DNA from 4 places in the Chitinibacter mangrovi genome. Region 2 is predicted to be linked to each of the others. Evidence: predicted binding sites of a transcription regulator. Region 2 holds the regulator's gene; each other region holds the start of a gene.
The links. Region 2 encodes FNR, which switches genes on or off when oxygen is low (the NO sensors DNR and NnrR bind a similar motif). Its sites were predicted from a motif close to TTGATNNNNATCAA; they were not measured.
Positions count from the first base shown of each region.

Region 1: the regulator FNR is predicted to act here: its motif matches at 3,291-3,304, upstream of pflB (formate C-acetyltransferase).
Region 3: the regulator FNR is predicted to act here: its motif matches at 3,263-3,276, upstream of ABHF33_RS08045 (phosphoketolase family protein).
Region 4: the regulator FNR is predicted to act here: its motif matches at 3,332-3,345, upstream of ABHF33_RS00575 (GbsR/MarR family transcriptional regulator).

Region 1 is NZ_CP157355.1:3,575,631-3,581,682, forward strand. It holds gene pflA (pyruvate formate-lyase-activating protein) at 1-390, opposite strand, end outside; partial or broken gene ABHF33_RS16855 (glycine radical domain-containing protein) at 491-664, opposite strand; gene pflB (formate C-acetyltransferase) at 770-3,124, opposite strand; gene ABHF33_RS16865 (VanZ family protein) at 3,453-3,803, opposite strand; gene ABHF33_RS16870 (Smr/MutS family protein) at 3,800-4,420, opposite strand; gene ABHF33_RS16875 (RNA-binding S4 domain-containing protein) at 4,487-4,858, shown strand; gene ABHF33_RS16880 (GGDEF domain-containing protein) at 4,879-6,052, shown strand, end outside.
Region 2 is NZ_CP157355.1:3,186,937-3,192,988, forward strand. It holds gene dapA (4-hydroxy-tetrahydrodipicolinate synthase) at 1-610, opposite strand, end outside; gene nagE (N-acetylglucosamine-specific PTS transporter subunit IIBC) at 1,171-2,664, shown strand; gene ABHF33_RS15050 (PTS sugar transporter subunit IIA) at 2,682-3,188, shown strand; gene ABHF33_RS15055 (hypothetical protein) at 3,440-4,132, opposite strand; gene fnr (fumarate/nitrate reduction transcriptional regulator Fnr) at 4,154-4,900, opposite strand; gene hemN (oxygen-independent coproporphyrinogen III oxidase) at 5,224-6,052, shown strand, end outside.
Region 3 is NZ_CP157355.1:1,690,069-1,696,120, reverse strand. It holds gene ABHF33_RS08070 (TlpA disulfide reductase family protein) at 1-444, opposite strand, end outside; tRNA gene ABHF33_RS08065 (tRNA-Lys) at 698-770, opposite strand; tRNA gene ABHF33_RS08060 (tRNA-Lys) at 791-866, opposite strand; gene gloA (lactoylglutathione lyase) at 1,023-1,403, shown strand; gene ABHF33_RS08050 (sodium:proton antiporter) at 1,483-2,883, shown strand; gene ABHF33_RS08045 (phosphoketolase family protein) at 3,315-5,789, shown strand.
Region 4 is NZ_CP157355.1:118,572-124,623, reverse strand. It holds gene ABHF33_RS00590 (DUF4231 domain-containing protein) at 1-190, opposite strand, end outside; gene ABHF33_RS00585 (cytochrome d ubiquinol oxidase subunit II) at 353-1,378, opposite strand; gene ABHF33_RS00580 (cytochrome ubiquinol oxidase subunit I) at 1,381-2,712, opposite strand; gene ABHF33_RS00575 (GbsR/MarR family transcriptional regulator) at 2,715-3,299, opposite strand; cobalamin riboswitch at 3,475-3,736, shown strand; gene ABHF33_RS00570 (TonB-dependent receptor domain-containing protein) at 3,884-5,713, shown strand; gene cbiB (adenosylcobinamide-phosphate synthase CbiB) at 5,717-6,052, shown strand, end outside.

The sequences.
Region 1 (6,052 bases), 390 kb from region 2:
ATCGAGCGCGGTATGCAGCCGCATCTCCTGTTTGGCGCGGCGGAAAATCTCGCCGATAAAATGCGCCTGCATCAGCGGCTCGCCGCCGGAAATGGTCAAACCACCCGCAACGCGCAGAAAGCTGGCGTATTTGCCAATTTCCGCCACGATGGCGTCCACGGTCCACGGCTTGCCCGTGTGCAACTTCCAGGTGTCCGGGTTGTGACAATACAGGCAGCGAAACTGGCAGCCAGACACAAACAGTGCAAAGCGCATTCCCGGCCCATCGACCGCTGCGCCCGTTTCGATTGAATGCACGTAGCCAAATTGCTTGCCATCGGCGTCGAAGGCGGCGGGTACAATCTCGCCCAGCGGCTTGCCGGGCTGCTCAATGAGTTCGATAGGGGTCATGATTATGCTCGTGGAATTCTCGTGATGATGGGCGCCTTGGCGGCGCGGCAATAAAAAAACGGATCACCCGGATCCGTTTTTCCTAGATGGCCATTTCAGCTTAACACTTTTCGTGGAAGGTCCGGTTAATGACATCAAGCTGCTGCTCGCGCGTTAATTTGACAAAATTCACCGCGTAACCCGAAACCCGCACGGTCAGCTGTGGATATTTGTCCGGATTGGCCATCGCGTCTTCCAGCGTTTCTTTATTCAACACATTCATATTGAGATGAAACAATTGCGCCATTTTGCTTTCCTTTTGGGTATATGACTACAGAGCAATCCAGTATTGGCTTGTAGGGCAATACCCTTTGAGGCCCACCCTGCTCGCGACACTCAATTAACACTTGGCATGGAAGGTGCGATTGATCACGTCCAGCTGCTGCTCGCGGGTCAATTTCACAAAATTCACCGCATAGCCTGAAACACGAATCGTCAATTGCGGATAGTTTTCCGGATGTTCCATCGCATCCATCAAGGTGTCTTTATTCAGTACATTCATATTCAAATGGAATAATTGGTCTGGCCCATCTTCCAACGTTTCCAGCTCAGCCAATTTTTGATCCACTTTGTCGGCGCTTTCACACATCGAGCATTCTTCGCCGTGCGGGCCAAACAAGCCATCAATCGAAGCAGCCAGTGTTTTTACGCGATCTGCGGCGTTGTGACCCAAGGCGTCTGGCGTCATTGACGCAGTCCAGGACACGCCATCAAGTGCTGATTCGTATGGAATCTTCGATACCGAGAAACCTGCGGCGACAAAACCATTGGTGTCACGGCCATTCATCGGGTTCGCGCCCGGTGAGAATGGTGCGCCTGAACGACGGCCGTCTGGCGTATTACCGGTTTTTTTGCCGTAAACCACGTTGGAAGTAATCGTCAACACCGACTGAGTTGGCATTGAATCACGGTAGAACACGGGCTGCGCTTTGATTTTTTCCATAAACGCCGTTGACAGCCATACCGCGATGTCATCGGCACGGTCATCGTTATTGCCGTAAGCCGGATATTCGCCTTCAATCACATAATCCACGGCAAGGCCTGATTCATTGCGTTTGATATGCACTTTGGCGTGTTTAACCGCTGACAATGAATCCGCAGCCACCGACAAGCCAGCGATACCGCAAGCCATCGTGCGCAAGATGTCACGATCGTGCAGAGCCATCTCGATACGTTCGTACGCGTATTTATCGTGCATGTAGTGAATTGAATTAAGCGCAGTCACGTAGGTTTTGGCCAGCCAATCAAGCATTTTGTCGTATTTGGCCATCAATTCGTCGTACTCAAGTACATCGCCTTTGATCGGCTCAAAGCCTTTGGCGACCACTTTGCCGGTTTTCTCGTCCACACCGCCATTAATCGCGTACAACATCGCTTTGGCTAAGTTCACCCGCGCGCCAAAGAACTGCATTTGTTTGCCCACACGCATCGCCGATACGCAACACGCAATCGCGTAATCATCGCCCCATTTCGGGCGCATCAAATCGTCGTTTTCGTACTGGATCGCAGAAGTGTCGATCGACACTTTTGCGCAGAATTCTTTAAAGCCTTGCGGGAATGACGTTGACCACAATACAGTCAGATTAGGCTCTGGCGCTGGGCCCAGGTTATACAGCGTATTGAGTACACGGAAGCTCGATTTGGTCACCAGAGTGCGGCCATCTTCACCGGTGCCGCCAATCGACTCGGTTACCCAGGTTGGATCACCCGAGAACAGATCATCGTATTCGGGCGTACGCAGGAAGCGGACAATACGCAGTTTCATCACCAGATGGTCGATGTACTCCTGCGCTTGCGCTTCGTCGATACGGCCTTCTTTAATGTCGCGCTCAAAATAAATATCCAGGAATGTGGAGATACGGCCAATCGACATTGCTGCGCCGTTTTGCTCTTTCACGGCGGCAAGGTAGCCGAAGTACAGCCATTGCACGGCTTCCTGTGCCGTGGCGGCTGGGCGGCTGATATCAAAGCCATATTTCTTGGCCATGATTTTCAATTCATTCAACGCTTTGATCTGCTCGGCCAGCTCTTCGCGAAGACGAATTACTGATTCGGTAAATGGCACATCGTCCAGCTCTACTTTTTCGCGTTTCTTATCCGCAATCAGGAAATCAACGCCGTACAGAGCGACACGGCGGTAGTCACCGATAATCCGGCCTCGGCCGTAAGAATCTGGCAGGCCGGTAATCACACCCGAGCTGCGACACGCCATGATTTCCGGCGTATAGGCGTCAAATACGGCATTGTTATGATCTTTGCGGTACTTGGTGTAAATCTCTTCGATTTGCGGGTTCATTTCGAAGTGATAGGCAGCCAAGCCGTTCTGCACCATGCGTAAACCGCCATTGGGCATAATTGCGCGACGTAGCGGCGCATCGGTTTGCAGGCCAACGATGGTTTCAAGATTTTTGTTGATATAGCCCGCATCATGCGCAGTGATCGTTGAGCCAAACTGGGCAGAGACTTCCAGCACCCCGCGCTTGCGCTCTTCTTTGAGCAAGGCCGACAATTCGCTCCACAATTGAGTTGTTCGCTCGGTCGGGCCCGCAAGGAAGCTATCATCACCGAGATACGGGGTGTAGTTCGCCTGAATGAAATCACGTACTTCGACCTTGGTTTGCCAGTCACCTGCGGCAAAATCACGCCAGGCGTCCAGTTGTGATTGATCCAAAGATTTGTCGATTGGGGCGTTCATGGGAATCTCCTTGTGGCGATGTCGGCTAGACATCATGGGCCAAAACAGCTTTTGGCGTGTTTTACCATTGCCCGGACGATACGGTATCGGCCGATACTAATAATGACATCAAACTATCGTAGCAACTTACACCCAAACAAACTTGATTCAGGTCAGTTTTTTCAGTTTGTTGTCGATCAAAGCTGCCTACATTTGGATACCGCCAACGTGGGATCAACTACAGCCCTGATTTGTTACTCATATTCTATTCCTCTGACCAGCCGGAAGACATCGAATTGATTACCCTGACATAGGTAAATATTGACACCGGCCCTCAGCGGCAAGAATGTCAATCAATTTTCCTTCTTGAACACCAGTACCACACCGAGAGCCCCAGCAAAGCGCCCAGCGCATTGGCCAGCATATCGGCTGGATCAAAGCTTCGCCAAGGTGTTAGACCTTGGGCAAATTCAATCAGCACACCAAATGTCGTCGCCAGAGCAAAAGCCAGGCCAACGCGGGTACGAACTCGGAAAATGAGAATCGCTAGGACGGCGTAGCCGATGAAATGCTGGATTTTGTCGCCATGCTGGATGCTAGGCGAGCCAGAGAGAGGCAGTAAAGAGCCGATCAATAAGGCCAGCAACCAGATGACAAGCATCCAGTGGCGGTAATTAATGGGTATGGATTGCAATTTCATTTTGATCGTCCTGATTTTAATAAGACCAATACAGCGCCATCAGCGCCTTGTGCGGGCTTGGCTTGCGCAAAAGCCAGCACCTCGGCTCGCTGTACCAGCCAGTTTTTCAGCTTGAGTTTGAGTACTGGCTGCCCGTCACGTGAACTTAACCCCTTACCATGGATAATGCGTACGCAGCGCTGCTGCCTTTGCATGCAGCGATCCAGAAAAACAATCACCTTCTGGCGGGCACTCTCGGTACTCTCGCCATGCAAATCCAGCTCAGCCTCAATGCCATATTGCCCACGCTTGAGCTTTCTCAGCGCATCCAGACGCAAACCGGGCTTGGCAAAGAGCAACTGCTCAGTCGCACCCAGCTCATCCCAGGGCCAGAAATCACTGACATCTTCATGCGGCAAAGCCAGCTGGGGCGTTTGCAACTTGGGCCAAGGGCTTGCAGGAATTTGGGGATGCTCAAATTGGCTAGCCCGATTGATTGGCTTCACACCCTGCATGGCCTTAAGAAACAATTGCTCATCACTTAATGGCGGCTTGACCGGGGCTTTGCTGATTGCACGTGTTTGCTCTTTAAGCCGTTTTTGCAATTGTTTGAGTTGATATAAGGTTGCTTTGTCCATGTGCAATCAGGCAAGTGTGTATAGTAAGATGGCAATGCGTTGAAATTATTTGATTGTGCAGAAAAAATGCGTCTGGATAAATGGCTGTGGGCAGCCCGCTTCTTCAAAACCCGCTCTATCGCCAGCTCGGCCATCGAAGCTGGACATGTTAACCTGAATGGCGAGCGGGCAAAACCAGCCAGACAACTCAAATTGGGCGATTGCCTGCTGATTCGCGCCCCACACGGCGAGTTTGAAGTCGAAGTCATGCAGCTGGCCGAACAACGCTGTGCAGCAGAACTGGCCAAAACCCGTTATACCGAAACAGCCCGCAGCGTCGAAAAACGGCAACGCGACGCATTTGCCAAAGCGCTGCAACCGAGTTTTGATCATCCGCAGATCAAAGGTCGGCCAACCAAAAAATGGCGCCGTCTATTAACGACGCTGGACCATTCCTGACCTAGAGTTAGAGAGCTCGCATGCCTATCTATACCAAAAGACTGATTTATTTTGTCGCACCCAATGCGCAGACCTTTGCTGAACTGGGGCGACAGCTACAGTTTTTCGGGTTTGAATTTATGGTATTCGAGCGCAATAGCGCCCTGCTGGCTGCGCTGTATACAGAAAAGCCCTCCATTGTGGTGCTTGACGAAAACGGGATGAGCGACAGCAGCGCCGAGCAATGTTTGCCCCTACTGAAAAAGCTGTTCAAAGGGCCGATATTTCTGGCCAATCTGGGCATTAATCTGGCCGAGCAGCTCGCTTTTTTGCGCACAGGCGTAACCGACTTCATCAGTTACCCGATTCATCTGCAGACGCTGATCGACCGGCTCGATCACCTTGAAGAGCTGGAACATATTCTGCCGTACAAGGTGCTGCTGGTGGATGACTCGGACACGGTTGCCAAATGGGCCAGCTCAACACTGAGCGGCGCGGGCATGATTGTTAAACATCTGGCCGATCCGCTCAAAATCATTGAATGGCTGGAGGAGTTTCACCCGGATATTCTGCTGCTGGATGTTTATATGCCCGAGTGCCAAGGCGATGAAATTGCCAAACTGATTCGCCAGCGGCCGCAGTTTGACTCGGTGCCGATTGTTTTTCTGTCCACAGAAACACACCGAGGTCGCCAGCTGATGGCTCGCAGCATGGGCGGAGACGATTTTCTGGTGAAAAACATGGAAGCGGATGAGCTGATTGCGGCAGTCAGCATTACCGCCGAGCGCTATCGCACACTTAGACGCTGGATGACCCGGGATAGCCTGACTGGTTTGCTCAATCACACCAACCTGATTGAAGCCCTAAGCCGTGAAGTCGCCCGGGCGCATAAAGAATCACGCCAGCTTTCGTACGCCATGATCGATATTGATCACTTCAAGCAGATCAATGATCGCTACGGCCACAGTGTCGGTGATCGCGTCATCAAAAGCCTCTCGCGTTTTCTGAAGCAATCGATGCCCAACGCCGATGTGGTCGGCCGCTACGGTGGCGAAGAGTTTGCGCTGATCTGGTCAGACCATACCCAGATCCGTGCGGCTCAAAGAACCGACGAGCTACGCGCCAAGTTTGCCGAGCTGGCACAAGCCAATACGGATGGCCATTTTGTCGCCACATTTAGCGCAGGCGTCGCCCAGCTGGAAGAAGGCATGAGCG
Region 2 (6,052 bases):
AAATGGTGCCGTGACCGCCAATCAGGATGAAGGGCAGGGTTGAGGCGTCGTCACCGCTGTAAATAGCAAAGTCGGCCGGAGCCTTTTTAATGAGCTCGGCTGCGCGCTCCAGATTACCGGTGGCGTCTTTGATGCCAACAATATTGGGCAGTTGCGCCAGTTGCAAGGCGGTGTCATTGCTCAGATCACACGCTGTACGGCCAGGCACATTGTAGAGCAGCGTAGGCAGAGCGGTGTTTTCAGCGATTGTTTTGAAATGCTGGTAAAGGCCATTCTGCGTAGGTTTGTTGTAATAGGGTACAACGCTCAGACCGTAATTGGCGCCGACTGCCAGCGCCTGATTGGACAGGTGAATCGCTTCACGCGTTGAATTGGCCCCCGTACCTGCAATCACGGGTACACGCCCTGCTGCTTGCTCGACGACGGTGCGAACGATCGCAATATGTTCTTCCACATCTACCGTGGGCGATTCGCCCGTTGTGCCAACAGCGACAATGCCATTGGTGCCTTGCTCAATATGCCAATCAACCAGTTTGCGTAAAGTGGGAAAATCAATTTCGCCGTTCACATCCATAGGGGTGACGAGCGCGACAAGGCTACCTGTGAGCATGAGTAGGAGAACCAATCACAAAAAGAAACCATTCTAACCGAAGCCATAGCGGCTTGAAACAGCATAAAAGAACACTTTTTGTCTTTTCATGCTAGGTAGTGGCCGATTTGTGCTGCGGCCTTGGCTTGAATGTAAAGAAATGTTGCAAATTATTAAGAAGCTGGACGCTGCATTGTAATTATTGAGCGATCTCAAGATCATGTCAGAGCTGGGTATGCCATCCTTGCCATAAGTCCATATTCATGAGGTTTGTTGGGTTCAGGTTTGCCTCTTGCAAACCATAGCGCTAACAGAGCTGATGAATCTGCTTGTTGTGTTCAAGGTGATCTGTTTTCTGTCCCGCACATGTCGGTAGTTAAACATTGCCTAATATTGTGTTGACAGTTAATAATCGCCATACCAGTTAGAGTTCCTAGGCTATGGCTTGGGGATTCAGGGGTTGGAGTTGTAATAAAATGTCAGTCTGGGGTCTGTTGACGTTTGGTTTGCGACGGCAAACCAAACGTCAACAGACCTTAGCTGATTTATAAAAATCTTAGCGTCATTTAAAGGTGAACAAGATGAATATTCTGGGTTATCTACAAAAAATCGGCCGCTCGCTGATGGTGCCAGTCGCCGTCTTGCCTGCTGCGGCAATTATGCTGGGCGTTGGCTACTGGCTCGATCCTGCGGGCTGGGGGTCTAATAGCCAATTGGCTGCGTTCCTGGTTAAGGCAGGTGCGGCAATTATCGACAAGATGCCTATCCTGTTTGCCGTGGGTGTTGCCTATGGTATGTCCAAAGATAAAGACGGTGCGGCAGCTTTGGCAGGTTTGGTTGGTTACCTGGTTGTCACGACATTGCTCTCTCCTGGTGCTGTTGCGCAAATCGAAGGCATCAAGCCTGAAGACGTGCCAAAAGCATTTGGCAAAATTGAAAATGCCTTTGTAGGTATCTTGGCCGGTGTGATTGCGGGCGAGGTCTACAACAAGTTCAGCCAGGTTGAATTGCACAAAGCCTTGGCGTTCTTCAGTGGCCGTCGTTGTGTGCCTATTGTGACCTCGGTCGTGATGATCGTTGTTTCCTTCATTCTGATGGCGGTTTGGCCAGTGATTTACAATGCACTGGTTAACTTTGGTATGGCCATTAAAGATCTGGGCTCGGTGGGTGCTGGTATCTATGCCTTCTTCAATCGTTTGCTGATTCCGGTTGGCCTGCATCACGCGCTGAACTCGGTATTCTGGTTCGACGTTGCTGGCATTAACGACATCCCTAACTTCTTGGGTGGTGCTAAATCACTGGCGGAAGGCAAGGCTGTTGCCGGTGTAACCGGTATGTACCAAGCAGGCTTCTTCCCTGTTATGATGTTCGGCTTGCCTGGTGCTGCGCTGGCTATCTATCACACTGCAAAACCAGCTAACAAAGCAGCGGTTGCCTCTATCATGGGCGCGGCTGCAGTGACTTCTTTTGTCACTGGTGTAACTGAACCGCTTGAGTTCTCCTTTATGTTTGTTGCACCACTGTTGTATGTGTTGCATGCATTCCTGACTGGTGTGTCGGTATTCCTGGCAGCCCAAATGCAGTGGATTTCAGGCTTTGCCTTCTCGGGCGGCTTTATCGACATGTTCTTGTCATCGCAAAATCCGCTGGCAGTTAAGTGGTACATGCTGATCGTTCAAGGTCTGGTGTTCTTTGCGATTTACTACTTTGTATTCCGTGCAGCAATTACAGCTTTGAACCTGAAAACACCGGGTCGTGAAGATGAAGTGGCGGGTGACGCTGCTGCAGCCGCGCCTGCGGTATCTGCTGCGGCTGGTGATGTGGCGCAATTGGGCGCTGCTTACGTGAACGTAGTGGGTGGTGCTGCAAACATTACCAATATCGATGCGTGTATTACCCGTCTGCGCTTGTCAGTGAATGATGCTGATCTGGTTGACGAAGCAGCTGCAAAACGCCTTGGTGCGAGCGGTGTCATCAAGCTCAATAAACAAAGCGTACAAATCATCGTTGGACCTAAAGCCGAGCTGATCGCTGATCAGTTGCGCGCCAACGTTGGGGTTGCTGCAAAAAAGTAGTTGAGGCTGCGCCGCAAGTGAGTGCGGCGCCTAAGGCCTCTGTTTCAGTCGCCTCTGCTGCGGATGAATTGGTACTGCTCTCGCCAATCACCGGTGAAATTGTCGCGCTGGAAAATGTGCCAGACGCTGCATTTGCCAGCAAAGCAGTGGGTGATGGCGTCGCCATCTTGCCAACCGGCAAAACGGTGCTTGCGCCATGCGATGGGCAATTGGTGAAGATTTTCAACACCAACCATGCTTTTGCCTTGGTGAATGATGCAGGCGTCGAGCTGATTGTGCATATCGGTATTGAAACGGTGAAACTGGGTGGTCAGGGCTTTACGCGTCTGGCCGAGCAGGGCAGCTTTGTCAAAGCTGGTCAGCCTGTGCTGGAATTGGATCTTGAATTTTTGGGTGCCAATGCCAAATCGGTGATTAGCCCGGTGGTGCTGAGCAATGCTGATGACTTTGCGCCTTTGCTGAATCTGGCTTCAGGTTCGGTGATTGCCGGTCAGACGCCGCTGTATACCATCAAAAAGAAATAAAGCGCCTTTCGTGCTAGTAAAAACGCCACCTTCGGGTGGCGTTTTTATTTGACGATAAACGCCACTCGCGTCGCGAGGTTCCCCTCAAGGAGGGGACGGAAGGGGTGGGAATAAAACAGACAGGCTACAGTTTCGAGCCTCGATTTCTCAGGCACGGCTTTGCCGTGACTTGGCAGTGCTGATATCCCACTTTGTCAGTAGCCTGAAACGCCACCTTCGGGTGGCGTTTTTTTATGGTGTTGTGGATGTGTTTAATACTGAGCCAGCAAGCGCGCCAGCTGCTCAGCCGGAGCCTGATTGCTTGCTGAAAAGGCACCAAAGAAGTTGCTGGTTTGCGGGTGGTGGGGGATAAATGCTTCGTCAGGATAGTCGGCCAGAAAACGGCGAGAAATGCTGGCCATGGTCTGGATCTGTAGTTGTTGCTGAGCCATTAGTGAGGCCAGCTGGGCAATCAGATCGGCCTGTGTGAGGGTGTGATCCAGTGCCTTGGCTTGCGTGTTTGCCTCTGATAGCAGTCTCCAGTCCAGAAATGGCGGCGCGCCTTGCGGAGTGAGCAGTGTATGCCAAAGCTGGTTGATGTATCCGCATGAGCCCAGCGGCCCAATATGGAGCCAGCCATTGTGGATGGGTGCCAGATGGTCGATCAGGCTGGCCGCCTCGGTCAGTTGTGCATTGTTGCCGCTGGCCAGCGTGATAAAGCCGTGGCTCGGGGCGATCGGGGAAGGGACGAGCAGCAAATCAAGCAGATTGGGATGGCTGGCTTGCAGGCGATGCACGTATTGATCATCAGGCGCCTGCACTAGCAAAACCTGCGCACCGCTGGCGATGCCCTGTAGCTGGCTGCTCAGAGGATGCAGGCTGTAGCTGTGCACAGGCGGATGAAAGCCAAGCCGCGCTGAGATTAGGGGTATAAGCTGGGAAGGGGCTACTAGATGAGTGTGCATCAATATACCCCTTTGGGTAAATTACTCGTCGTGGCAGGTATTGAGTAGTTTTTTCAAGCTGTCGATGTTCTCCAGCTCGATCAGGCGGTTTTGTACCTTGATAAAGCCCTGATCCTGGAATTTGGACAAGGTGCGGCTCACCGTTTCCAGCTTCAAGCCCAGATAGCTACCGATTTCTTCGCGAGTCATGCGCAAATGAAAGCTGCTGGACGAATAGCCTCGAATGGCAAAGCGTTGCGACAGATTAAGCAAAAATGCCGCCAGACGCTCTTCGGCTTTCATATTGCCCAGTAATAGCATCACGCCATGATCGCGAACGATTTCGCGGCTCATCACTTTATGGAAGTGGCGTTGCAGCAGCGGGATTTCGCGTGACAGTTCTTCAATATCATTAAATGGTAGCTCGCAGACTTCACTGTCTTCCAGCGCAATCGCGTCGCAAGTATGCACATCCGTGCTGATCGCATCCATGCCCATCAATTCGCCCGACATATGGAAGCCGGTCACTTGCTCGCGGCCATCTTCCGAAATCACGCTGGCTTTGAAAAAGCCCAAGCGGATAGCGTAGAGCGAACGGAATGGCTCACCTGCACGATACAGCGCCTCGCCGCGTTTGACCGGGCGGGCCTGTGTGATGATGCCATCCAGCTCCTGCATTTCCTCCGGCGACAGACCCAAAGGCAGACAGAGTTCACGCAAGCTGCAGTTGGTGCATGAATTGCGCAGATGGCGTGGTGACATGTCGCGAACTTGGATCGGGGAAATCATGGGACTCTCACAAGATGATAGTTAAAACAGGCAGGGTAAGTATTGTACCTCTCCGAAGAGGTAGATACCCCACTGTCAGTGCAAGGAACTTGATATGGATCAAGCTCAATCATTGTACTAGCTTTTAAGCTGCGCCAGCTAGCTTGAGTTTGCACCCGCTCCGGCGTGATTTTGTGGCAATCATTTCAGCGGCGCTCTGCTTGGTCAAGCCAGCATGAAGACAAAGTCGCTTGGCACAGTCTGTCACGTAAGGCCGCGGCAAAGCATCTCGGGATAGCCCGAAGCAATAAAAAAACAGCGCAACAATCAAGGCAGAATACACAATGGGCAAGGAATTAATACAGGGTCTCGGTGGGGTTGAATTCGATCGCGAGCTGATTGTTCGTTACGATGGCAAGGGCCCGCGTTATACCTCTTACCCCACGGCAGACCGCTTTACTGAAGTGGTCAGTAGCGAGCAGTACGCACAGATTTTGCAGCAGCGCCTGCCCGGCGCTTTGCTTAGCCCACTGTCTCTTTATTTTCACATCCCTTTCTGCAATACCATATGTTACTACTGTGGCTGTAACAAAATCATTACAAAAGACACGAGCAAGGCCGATGTCTATATCGACTACCTCAACCGCGAAATCGAGATGAATGCCGCCCAGCTGCCGCAGCGCTCCAGGGTTAGCCAGCTGCATTTTGGCGGCGGTACGCCAACTTTTTTGTCCGAAGTGCAACTTGCCCGGCTGATCGGGGTGGTCAGAACGCATTTTGATTTGCTGCCGGGCGGCGAGTATTCAATCGAAATCGACCCGCGCAAAGTGGGCGAATCGATGATCCGCACGCTGGCTGGCTTGGGTTTTAACCGCATGAGCGTCGGGATTCAGGATTTCAATCCTGCGGTGCAAGAGGCCGTGAACCGGATTCAGAGCGAGGAGGAAACCCGCTCGGTGATCGAGGCGGCGCGCATGCACGGCTTTAAATCGGTCAGTGTCGATCTGATTTATGGCTTGCCCAAGCAAACCGCTGCCACTGTGGCCGAGACGATAGAACGGGTGCTCAGCTTGCGCCCGGATCGTATTGCGCTCTACAACTATGCGCATCTGCCCGAGCGTTTTATGCCGCAACGCCGGATCAACGAGGCTGATTTGCCTGCGGCTGAAGTTA
Region 3 (6,052 bases), 1.5 Mb from region 2:
GCTCGTCCCATCTAGCGCAACGAGGCTGAGATTAGGAATTGGCGGCTCTGATGTGAATTGCTTTGCCAAAAACGAGCCGCCAAACCACAGTAAGACGCCGCTTAAAACCGCCAATATCAGTGGCTTTCGTTGATTTGCATGGCGCCAGGCTAACCAGGCGGTAACCAGCAAGACGGTTGCAATACCTGCTGCTGCACTAAAACCACCATCGCGGATATTGATAATACTGAGTGGTGCAGCCTGATATTGAGCGAAGTACATCGCAACAAAAGCAAGTCGTGCCGCCACTAAGCCGAGTAACAATACGATCCAAAGCTGAGATTCAATATTGATTTTATTGGTTCGTGCAGCCCAATGAGCTACAGCAAGGCTGGCAAAAATCGCGGCTAACAAGATAACAAGCGCCATGGGTAGAGCCATGGGGCCAAGATTGACTGTATGCATTTTGCGCAACTGAATGAGGAAATTACAGCGAGCTTAATGCAAGGCGATTAACTCAGGATTAAGAGTGATGGCCCAAGATCCCGGCTGATTCCGAGGCATGGTTTTGTCTGCAGAAGCATGAAGGTTGAATTGATCTCAGCTTCAGAACCCTATCCATGCCTATCGCTGCATGCGGGGTCTTGAGTTTGGTGATGCTTGTGCGCGGAAAAACAAAAAGCCCCAACCGAAGTTGAGGCTTTTTACTTAATTCGTGTGGGTCGGGAGGGATTCGAACCCTCGACCAACGGATTAAAAGTCCGCTGCTCTACCGACTGAGCTACCGACCCAGAGGTCTTGTATTTGGCGATGGTGGGTCGGGAGGGATTCGAACCCTCGACCAACGGATTAAAAGTCCGCTGCTCTACCGACTGAGCTACCGACCCGCGTCGTCACATACAGAGATGCGCATTATAAGGTTATTTTTGCGGCTGTCAACGATTAATCTGCAGAAATTTTGCGCTGCTTTGGCATTATGCCACGCGACTATGCGCACTGGCTCGCGGTAAACTACTGCCACATTGTGGAAAAAAGGAAAAATCATGCGGATTTTGCATACGATGTTGCGCGTTGGTGATCTGGAGCGCTCGATTGCGTTTTACACCGAGGTGCTGGGGATGAGTTTATTGCGGCGCAAGGATTATCCGGAGGGGCGCTTTACGCTGGCCTTTGTTGGTTATGGCGCAGAGGCGGAACAAGCCGTGCTGGAGTTGACCCACAACTGGGATACGCCGGCTTACGACTTGGGCACCGGCTATGGCCATATTGCGCTGGAAACCGACGATATTGTGGCCACCTGCGAGGCGGTACGCGCCAAGGGGGGCAAAGTAATCCGTGAGCCGGGGCCGATGAAACATGGCACGACGGTGATTGCTTTTGTCGAAGACCCGGATGGCTACAAAATCGAATTTATCCAGCCTTGATGGGTATGTCTCTGAGTGTATTGCTGGACGTTGCCTCTAGCCATATACCTTAATGTGGTATTTCGTAGGTGAATATTTAATGATGTTTAAATCTGCTTTACTCCTGCTGGCGCTGCTGCCCGGCGTGGCAATGGCGGCGGGGCTGGATGGCAGCAGCATGTCGCTGACCTGGGTGATTCCGTTTGCCGGCCTATTGCTGTCAATTGCGCTGTTTCCGATTTTTGCACCGCATTTCTGGCACGAAAATTTTGGTAAGGTCGCGGCCTTCTGGGGCGCTTTGTTTGTGCTGCCATTTGCGCTATACGCCGGTGCCGGGCCAACAATCGGCGTGATTGCCCATGCGATTCTGGAAGAATACATCCCCTTTATCTTGATTCTGTTTGCGCTATACACCGTGTCGGGCGGGATTCTGGTCTGGGGCAATCTGCATGGCTCGCCCAAGCTCAATACCGGTATTCTGGCTTTGGGCACCGTGCTGGCCTCATTGATGGGGACGACGGGCGCGGCCATGCTGCTGATCCGGCCGATTCTGAAAGCCAACGATAATCGGGTGCACAATGTGCATGTGGTGGTGTTTTTTATTTTCCTCGTCGCTAACGTCGGCGGTGGTTTAACGCCGCTGGGCGATCCGCCTTTGTTTCTGGGCTTTTTGAAAGGCGTGGATTTCATGTGGACTGTCGAGCATATGGCAGGCCCGGTGTTGCTGATGAGCGCGCTGCTGCTGGCGATGTTTTACGCGATAGACAGCTACTACTTCAACAAAGAAGGCGTGTTGCCCAAAGACAAAACGCCGGATAGCGCTTTGAAAATCTACGGCAAACGCAATTTTTTCCTGCTGGGGGCCATTATTGCGCTGGTGGTGATGTCCGGCATCTGGAAGCCGGGTGTGAGCTTTGAAGTGCTGGGTTCGCATCTGCAATTGCAAAACCTGGTTCGCGATTTTGGCCTGCTGTTGATCGGCTTGCTCTCGCTCAAGATCACCCCGGCACAAGTCCGTGCGGGCAATGATTTTAACTGGGGGCCGATTCTGGAAGTGGCCAAGCTGTTTGCCGGGATATTTATTGCCATGGCACCGGCGATTGCCATTTTGAAGGCGGGCCCGGATGGTGCGATGGCCAGCTTGGTCAAGCTGGTTAGCTACGCCGATGGTACGCCGCATGACGCGATGTATTTCTGGATGACCGGTTTGCTATCGGCCTTTCTGGATAATGCCCCAACGTATCTGGTGTTCTTTAATCTGGCGCACGGCGACGCCGCGCATATGATGGGGCCGATGGCGACGACTTTGCTGGCCATTTCCTGCGGCTCGGTCTTTATGGGCGCGATGAGTTATATCGGTAATGCGCCCAACTTCATGGTTAAAGCCGTGGCGGAAGATCGTGGCATCAAAATGCCAAGCTTCTTTGGCTATATGGCCTGGTCGGTTTGCCTATTACTGCCGGTCTGCGTGGTGATGACGATGGTGTTTTTCCACTACTAAGCGTTTTAACGGCTTAGTCCGCTCTAATAATGCTCAGTCAAGCCCACCAGCCATGGTGGGCTTTTTTTATGCTCGGCAATACTACCTTGCCAAGTTGCAATTTTAATTCGTATTCTACGACAGCAATCGCAGTGAAATTTGTAAACGATAGAGTGGGCGGCTTGTGGGGGCTTTTCGTGCGTCAGGCTTGCTGCTGCGTTTGCCCCTAACTATGCAGCAATCGCGATTGTGCAATTTTGGCAGGATGAGTTTTGGCGCAATTTGTTGTATCCGGTGGCAAAAGACGCCACTGGCCAAGTAATAAAATTACAGAAATAGCCCGGATTTTTGCGCTGTATCAAGCATTCGGGCTTCTGGGGCCTAAAAGCCGACGCAGGATTTGATTTGTATCAGTAGCGGCCAGCCAGCACTCCGTATACTGGCTTCATCGGGTGAAGGGAAAGCAAGCAAAAGCCTTTTACCCAGCAATCACAAACACAACCCATATAAGAGGTGTTACCGTGGCTCAACCGTTATCTCCAAGCGTATTAGATAGAATGCACCGCTATTTCCAAGCGGCGAACTATTTGTCTGTTGGTCAAATTTACTTGCTCGACAACCCAATGCTGAAATTGCCGCTGAAACGCGAGCACATCAAGCCACGTTTGTTGGGCCACTGGGGTACTACACCTGGTTTGAACTTCATTTTCGCTCACGCCAACCGCATCATTACCGAGCGTGAAGTCAACATGATCTACATCACCGGCCCTGGCCATGGTGGTCCTGGTTTCGTTGCGAATACTTGGTTGGAAGGATCTTACGAAGAGTTCTTCCCAAGCATCGACCGTACTGAAGCAGGTATGCAACGCCTGTTCAAACAATTCTCTTTCCCACGCGGCATCCCATCGCACGTAGCACCTGAAACGCCAGGTTCTATGCACGAAGGTGGTGAGTTGGGTTACTCAGTATCACACGCTTACGGCGCGGCTTTGGACAATCCAGACCAAGTGGTGATCGCTGTAGTGGGTGACGGTGAAGCTGAAACTGGCCCATTGGCTGCTTCTTGGCACTCAACTAAATACATCCACCCGATCAATGACGGTTTTGTATTGCCAATCTTGCACCTGAACGGCTACAAAATTGCCAACCCAACGCTTCTTGCCCGTATGGACAAAGAAGAAGTGACTGCATTGTTCACGGGTTACGGCTACGAGCCAATCTTCGTTGAATTGACCAACGAAACCTTCAACGACAAGCCAGAAACATTCGTGCAAATCCACCAAGACATGGCTGCGGCAATGGACTTGTGTATGGACAAATTCGCTGCAATCCGCGCCGCTGCGATTGCTGAAAAAGACGCTGGCAAACCAATCACTCGCCCACGTTGGCCAATGATTGTAATGCGCACGCCAAAAGGCTGGACTGGCCCGAAAGAAATCAAAGGGAAGAAAGTTGAGGATTACTGGCGCAGCCACCAAGTGCCATTCTCTGATATCGATGGAGAGAATGTGATCAACTTGGAAAACTGGATGCGTTCATACAATGTAGACACATTGTTCAATGCTGATGGTTCTGTCAAAGAAGACATCGTGTCATTGGCACCAAAAGGCATCAAACGGATCGGCTCTAACCCAGTCGTACACGGCCAAGTGTCTAAAGACCTGAAAATGCCAGACTTCCGTAACTACGAAGTGAAGTTTGCCAAACCAGGTACTGAAAACGCTGAAATGACTCGCGTGATGGGCAACTTCCTGGCCGACATCATGAAAGAGAACGAAGCTGAGAAAAACTTCCGCATCTTCGGCCCAGATGAAACTGCATCGAATCGCTGGAATGCTACGATTGAGTACTCTGGTAAAACTTGGTTGGCTAACCACTTTGAAGTGGACGGCGTGAACAAGAATGACAACCTGCAACAAGATGGCCGCGTAATGGAAATCTTGTCTGAGCACACTTGCCAAGGTTGGCTCGAAGCGTACAACTTGACTGGTCGTCACGGTTTCTTTAGCTGCTACGAAGCGTTCATCCACGTGATCGATTCAATGTTTAACCAGCACGCTAAATGGCTGAAAACAACTCGTCACATCAACTGGCGCAAACCGATTCCATCGTTGAACTACTTGTTGACTTCACACGTATGGCGTCAAGACCACAACGGCTTCTCTCACCAGGATCCAGGCTTTATCGATCACGTGGTGAACAAAAAAGCTGAAGTGATCCGCGTTTACTTGCCAGCTGATGCGAACACCTTGTTGTCTGTAACTGACCACGTATTGCGTTCACGTCACTATGTGAACGTGGTCGTAGCCGGTAAACAGCCAGCGCTGCAATACCTGACTATGGACCAAGCGATCAAACACGCAACTAAAGGTCTGGGTATCTGGGATTGGGCATCAAACGATCAAGACGGCGAGCCAGATGTAGTGATGGCGTGTGCGGGTGAAATCCCAACGATGGAAGCTTTGGCTGCAACTGATATGCTGCGTCAACACTTCCCAGATCTGAAAATCCGCTTCGTTAACGTTTGCGATTTGATGACGTTGCAACCTGAAGAAGAGCACCCACACGGCTTGTCAGACCGCGAATTCGACGCGATCTTCACGACTGACAAACCAGTGATGTTTGCCTTCCACGGCTACCCATGGTTGATCCACCGTCTGACTTACCGCCGTAACGGCCACGCTAACATCCATGCTCGTGGTTACATCGAAGAAGGTTCTACTTCGACGCCGTTCGACATGGTTGTGGTGAACCAGCTGGATCGCTTCAACCTGGCTATCGACGTGATCGACCGTGTACCTAAACTGCAAAAAATCGGTGCACATGTTCGTCAGAAACTGACCGACAAACTGGTTGAACACGCTCAGTACATCGCGAAATACGGCGATGACATGCCAGAAGTGAAAGACTGGAAATGGCCTTACTGATCATACGGCGGGTTACGCTACGCTAACCTGCCCTACGGATAGGATCATCCAGAATAGAGAAACCCGCGTTGAATCATCAGCGCGGGTTTTTTTTGGTCTGCATTCCCCGTAAACTATGCCTTTACAAGGTCGTACCCCGGCAGTAGATGAACAAAAGTTTTGTTCCAAGGCCACTCCGCCACGCAAGGCGGGACTGCGTGGGCGATTTTGCTGTTGTACTCACAAAGAGATGATTCGTGAATAAAGTTCCCAGCTCCTCATTG
Region 4 (6,052 bases), 520 kb from region 2:
GCCCCAGCACCACCGTGGACGCCGCCGCCAGCGCCAGCATGGAAAACTTCAGTACATAAGTCGTGCGCTTAAGACGCCGACTTTTTCGCTCCGAATAGCTCTGGTGCTTGAGAATTTTTGACAATAAAAACCGCACCCGCATATCGGGATGCTGCTGCTGGATATTCAGAGTAATGTCGCGATCCATCATCGTTCAGGCGTACGGGAAAACCGCATCATACCAGCCTGCTAGGTGTGAGGATGGTTACGCGCCGATGTCGTCTCATGTGCGCAACTTGTCAGAAAGTATGGGGTTGCCTAGCACTGCATTGGCGACGCGGAACGGCCGCCCTTGCAGTGCTTGTTGTTCTCATTACTGATAACTCAGTTCTCCCGCCTTACCCCAGAACACCCGATACGAATAAATCGTGTAGCCGATGATGGTGGGGAGTACCAGTGCTGCGCCAAAGAACATGATCTGTAATGCCTCGGTGCTGCTGGCAGCTTGCCAGATGGTGAGCTGGTCAATCACCAAATGCGGGAAGATGCTGTAGACCAAGCCAAAGAACGACAGCAGCACAATGCTGACGGTGGCGGCGAAGGGGATCCAGCAGAAGTTATCATTGCCGTTGCGCTGACGTTGCGCAAGTTTCGGCAGCGAATAGGCGATCACGCCAAATAGCGCGGCGCTCATGATCGGCACGGGCGCGAGTAGGAAGACATTGGGCAGAGAAAACCACAAATCAAATACGCGTGGGCTGACCCACGGTGTGGCAATCGACACTAGCACCGCCGCCAAGGCAGCAAACCACACGCTGCGTTGTGCCCAGACGACTGCGCGTTGTTGCAGCGCGCCGGTCGATTTCATAATCAGCCAGCTCGCGCCGATCAGCGCATACGCAGCGACCAAGCTCGCACCCACCAGCAGCGCAAAGCCCCACGCGCCCCAGCCGGGAGCGAAGCCGGTGAGGTAACGCCCCAGCATCACGCCTTGCGAAACAGTCGCCAGTAGCGAGCCGACAAAAAAGAGTCGATTCCACAGTGGCTGGTGATGCGCTTGCGCTTTGACGCGAAAATCAAACGCCACGCCGCGCAAAATCAGCCCCAGCAGCATCAGCGCCACCGGCAGATAGAGCGCCGTGAGAATCACGCCATGCGCCATTGGAAAAGCCACCAGCAGCAGGCCGACGCCGAGCACCAGCCAGGTCTCGTTGGCATCCCAGAAGGGGCCAATGGCGGCGATCATTTTGTCTTTTTCGTGGGTATTGCTCTCTAGCTCAAGCAAAATGCCGACGCCAAGGTCATACCCGTCGAGGATGACATAGGCGAACATCGAGATCACCATTAGCGCGGCAAAAATTACGGGTAGCCAGTAGGCCAGATCAATGGTTGTTAGCATGATTAATGCTCCCCAGCTGGCTGGCCAGCTTTTTTGGCTAGATAAAAGACGACCGAGATATAGGACGCCAGCAAGAATACATACAGCGCCAGATACATCAGCAAGGTGCTTAGCACCATACCGCTGGGCACACTGGATATTGCATCGGCGGTTTTCAGCACACCTTGCACCAGCCACGGCTGGCGGCCGATTTCGGTGACATACCAACCGGCCACGGTGGCAATCCAGCCGCTAAAGGTCATGCCGATCAGCAGTTTGCCCACCAGTGGCTGTGGTTCGCCATTGCGACGTATCTGCCACGCGGCCAGCCAGCTCGCCAGCAGCATCAACATACCCACCCCCACCATTACGCGGAAGGCCCAGAATACTTTGGCGACGGGCGGGTGCTCGGCAAACTCGTTCAGCCCTTTGATTTCGCCCTCCAGTTCGTGCGTCAGAATCAGGCTGGCGACTTTGGGAATGCTGATGGCGTAGTCATTGCTGCGCGTATCGCTATTGGGCAGTGCAAACAGCAGCAGCGGCGCGCCGCGCTCGGTTTCCCATACACCTTCAATGGCCGCCAGTTTGGCAGGCTGATGTTGCAGAGTGTTCAAGCCATGCATATCGCCAACCAAGATTTGCAGCGGAATCAGCGTGGCGGCCAGAAAAACGCCGGTTTTCAGCGCCGCCTGCACGCCTGCCTGGCGCTGGCCTTTGAGCCATTGAAACGCCGAGATGCCGGCAATCAGAAACGCTACGGTCAGGCCAGAGGCGAGTAGCATATGCGTGAGGCGATACGGCATAGACGGGTTGAAAATCACCGCCAGCCAGCTGGTAACGTGCGCCTGGCCATTGATCATTTCAAAGCCGGTTGGCGTTTGCATCCAGGAATTGAGCACAATAATCCAGAATGCCGACAGCGTCGTGCCGCCAGCGACCAGCACGGTGGCCAGTGTGTGCATCCGGTTGCTCACCTTTTTCTGGCCGAACAGCATAATGCCAAGAAAGGTCGCCTCAAGGAAAAACGCGGTCAGCACTTCATAGGCCAAGAGCGGCCCGGCAATATTGCCCACCGTTTTCATATAGCCGGGCCAGTTGGTTCCGAACTGAAAACTCATCGTAATGCCGCTGACCACGCCCAGCGCAAAGGTCAGCGCAAAAATTTTCACCCAGAAGCCATACGCTGCCATCCATTTCTCGTCACCCGTGGCGTTAAAGCGCAGCTTGAAAAACAGCAGCACCCAGCCCATGGCAATGCTGATGGTCGGGAATAAAATATGAAAGGTGATATTGGCGGCAAACTGAATGCGCGCCAGCACGACAGGGTCAAGTAGGGTTAAAGCATCGGGCGACATGATTAGTCCTTGCTCTCTGGGCTGTTACTGGAATCGGTACCGCCCAGAAAAGCGGGCAGCTTTTGCTTGAGTTCGAGAAATTTCTGCACCTGCGCGCCCAGCTTCATCAGCTTTTGCAAGGTTTCGACGTCCAGGCGCTGAATATCGCTAAACCAGCTGGTGGTCAAATCGATCAGATCGTGCATTTGCGCCATCCGCGCTTGGGCGTGTTTGTCGGCGTCGTTGCTAGGCGTTTCGAGCAATGCGCCGCGCAGCATGGTCAGCGTCGGGTCGACTTCGCGTTTTTTGCGCTCTTCGGCCAGCGTTTGAAAAATCACCCACACATCGTCGGGCGTTGAATAGTATTCGCGCCGATCACCCGGCAGGTGCTGCAGTTTCACTAGTCGCCACGACACCAGCTCTTTCAGTCCCATCGAGATATTCGAGCGCGAAAAGCCCAGTGCTTCGGCCATTTCATCGGCGTTCAGCGGCTTTTCGCTGACAAACAGCAGCGCATACATCTGGCCAACGGTGCGGTTAATGCCCCAATGGCTGCCCATTTCGCCAAAGTGCAGCACAAAAGATTGAATCAGTGGTGTGAGGTTCATGGAGGTTTTGAATTTTCAGTAATTTATGAAATTTGATATGGATCATATTCTTACTACTGATGGCCCGCAATGGGCAGGGCTGATTGTATTTGGCTATGTGCTCGATAGAGAAAACCTAAATCGTTGACTATGTCCTGTGTCATATTCAAGACAGGTATCGGCGCGGGCTTTGGGCTACAATGCGCGCCAGCAATGGTGAGGTAGCGCGAAAGTATGACTTTCGGCACCTTTAAACGGGAAACAGGTGAAAAACCTGTACTGCCCCTGCAACGGTAAGTCAGTCAAGATCATTCCTGCGTGTATTAGGCGCAGCCACTGTTTCGGCCTATTTAAGGCGGTGAGATGGGAAGGCGAATGATCGGCCAAATTAGCACCACTTAGCGGTGCCGCTTTGGCCACTGATCAGTCCGGATACCGGCCTTGCTCGTCAGCGCCTGCCTATGGGTGCGTGGCGGATTCCTGCGGCAGGGTGACCGTGGCGACAGATCCGGTGGCCGCACGGCCTGCCTGCTGTTTCCTTTTTCATCGAGTCTCCTGCCGTTTTATTGATGCAATACACTGAGGGTGTATTGCCGGAGGCTCTAATGAATACGCGTTTTTCCAAGCTATACCTGCTCTGTTTGTCGGCTCTTTCGGCCATGGCGCATGCCGAAATCACTCAGCTCGACGAAATTGTTGTCACCGCAGCCCGCATTGCGCAGCCCGCCCGTGAAGTCGTGGGCGATGTCACTGTGATCGAGCGTGCGCAGATTGAAACCCAAGCCAGCGCCAGCCTGCCCGAATTGCTGGCCAGACAGCCCGGTTTGCAAATGATGAGTAACGGCGGCGCGGGCAAAAATATGGCCGTGTTTATCCGGGGTGCCAACTCCAGCCAGACCGTGGTGCTGATCGACGGCGTGCGCTATGGCTCGGCTACTTCGGGCGGCGCTGCACTGCAGCATATTCCGCTGGCACAAGTAGACCGGATCGAGATTCTGCGCGGCCCGGCGGCCAGCTTGTACGGTGCTGACGCCATCGGCGGCGTGATCCAGATTTTCACCAAGCGCGGCGGCAAAGGCTTTACGCCGAGTATTGCCGTGGGCTATGGCACGCAAAACAGCGTTGAAGCCAGCGCCAGCCTCTCTGGCGGCAACGAGCAAACGCGCTTCTCAATTGGTTTGGCACACAGCAAAACCGACGGCGAGAGCGCGCTGGTCTTGCCCAAATACCAGAAATTCAATGCCGACGACGACGGCTATGAAAATAACAGCCTGTCATTGAGCGCCAGCCATCAGCTCAATGCCGCCCATGCCTTTGGCGCCAGCCTGCTGTACGCCAAAGTGGCCAATCAGTACGACAACACCTCAACCAGCAAATATTACAATTACCGCGATCACGGCACCAATCTGGCCGCCAGCGTCTGGAGCGAGCATCAGTTGACCGACGCCTGGCAGAGCAAACTGCTGGCCGGTAGCAGTATCGACGACAGCTACAGCTATCAGCCGCCTAGCGCTTGGGCGCAGGAAGAGAGCCGCTTTAAAACGCGGCAAACCCAGTTTTCATGGCAGAACAATCTGCAGGCTGGCCCCGGCGTGCTGACGCTGGCGCTGGAAACGCTGGCGCAAGATGTCTCGGGCACGACCAAATATGACGTGACGCAGCGCCGCATCAATAGTGTGCTGGGCGGCTATCTGGCCAATCTGGGCGCGGTAACGCTGCAAGCCAATATGCGCAGCGATGACAATTCGCAATTCGGTCGCCAGACCACCGGCACGCTGGGCGCGTCATGGCAGGTGAATCACGGCCTGCAGCTGGGCGGCAGCTACGGCACGGGCTATCAGGCACCGACTTTTAATCAGCTGTACTACCCCGGCTGGAGCAATCCGTATCTGAAGCCGCAGGAATCGGCTGGTGGCGAATTGTTTGCCCGTTACCAGACCAACAACCTGCAGCTGGGCGCCACGCTGTATCGCAATCAGGTGAAAAATTTCATCCTGAACCAGAAAAACGCGGTTTCAAACGTTGATAAGGTCAAGCTCTCCGGCCTGACGCTGACGGCCGACTGGGCCAGCAACGGTCTTGAGGCAGGCTTGAGCTTTGACTATCTGGATGCGCTGGATCAGAAAGCCGATCGCCAGCTTGAGCTGCGTGCGCGTCAGAGTGGCCTGATTTACGCGGGCTTCAGCCAGTCGGCGTGGCGGGTGCGCGCCGAGGTTCAGCTGCAAGGCCAGCGTTATGACGATGTGTACGGCGTGGGTCGTGTCACTTTGGGCGGCTATGCGCTGACCAATCTGCTGGCCGAATACCAGCTCAGCAAAGACTGGACTGTTGCTGCACGGGTCAACAATGTCTTTGATAAAGCGTACACGCAGGTGCACGACTATGGCACTTTGGGCGTGAACGGCATGCTCAATGTACGCTGGTCGCCCAAGTAAACCATGCTGCTGCACTCGCCACTGATACTGCTGCTGGCGCTGGCCTTCGGGTTGGCGCTGGAGTGGTGCGTCGGCGAGCCGCGCCGTTTTCACCCACTGGTGGGTTTTGGCCGGTGGGCAAAATGGCTGGAACAGCGCCTAAATCCTCCCTGCCGATACAATACGGTGACGGGTATTGCCATGGGGGCTCTGTCTGTACTGCTCTTGCTGGCAATACCCTGTGGTTTGTATTGGGGTATCCATGCTCTGTACTTGCAGTATGTTCAGCCGCATTTACTCGGCAGCGAGACTGCTACCTTGAGCGCCAATTTAATCAGTCTCGTGCTGCTCAATGGCGCG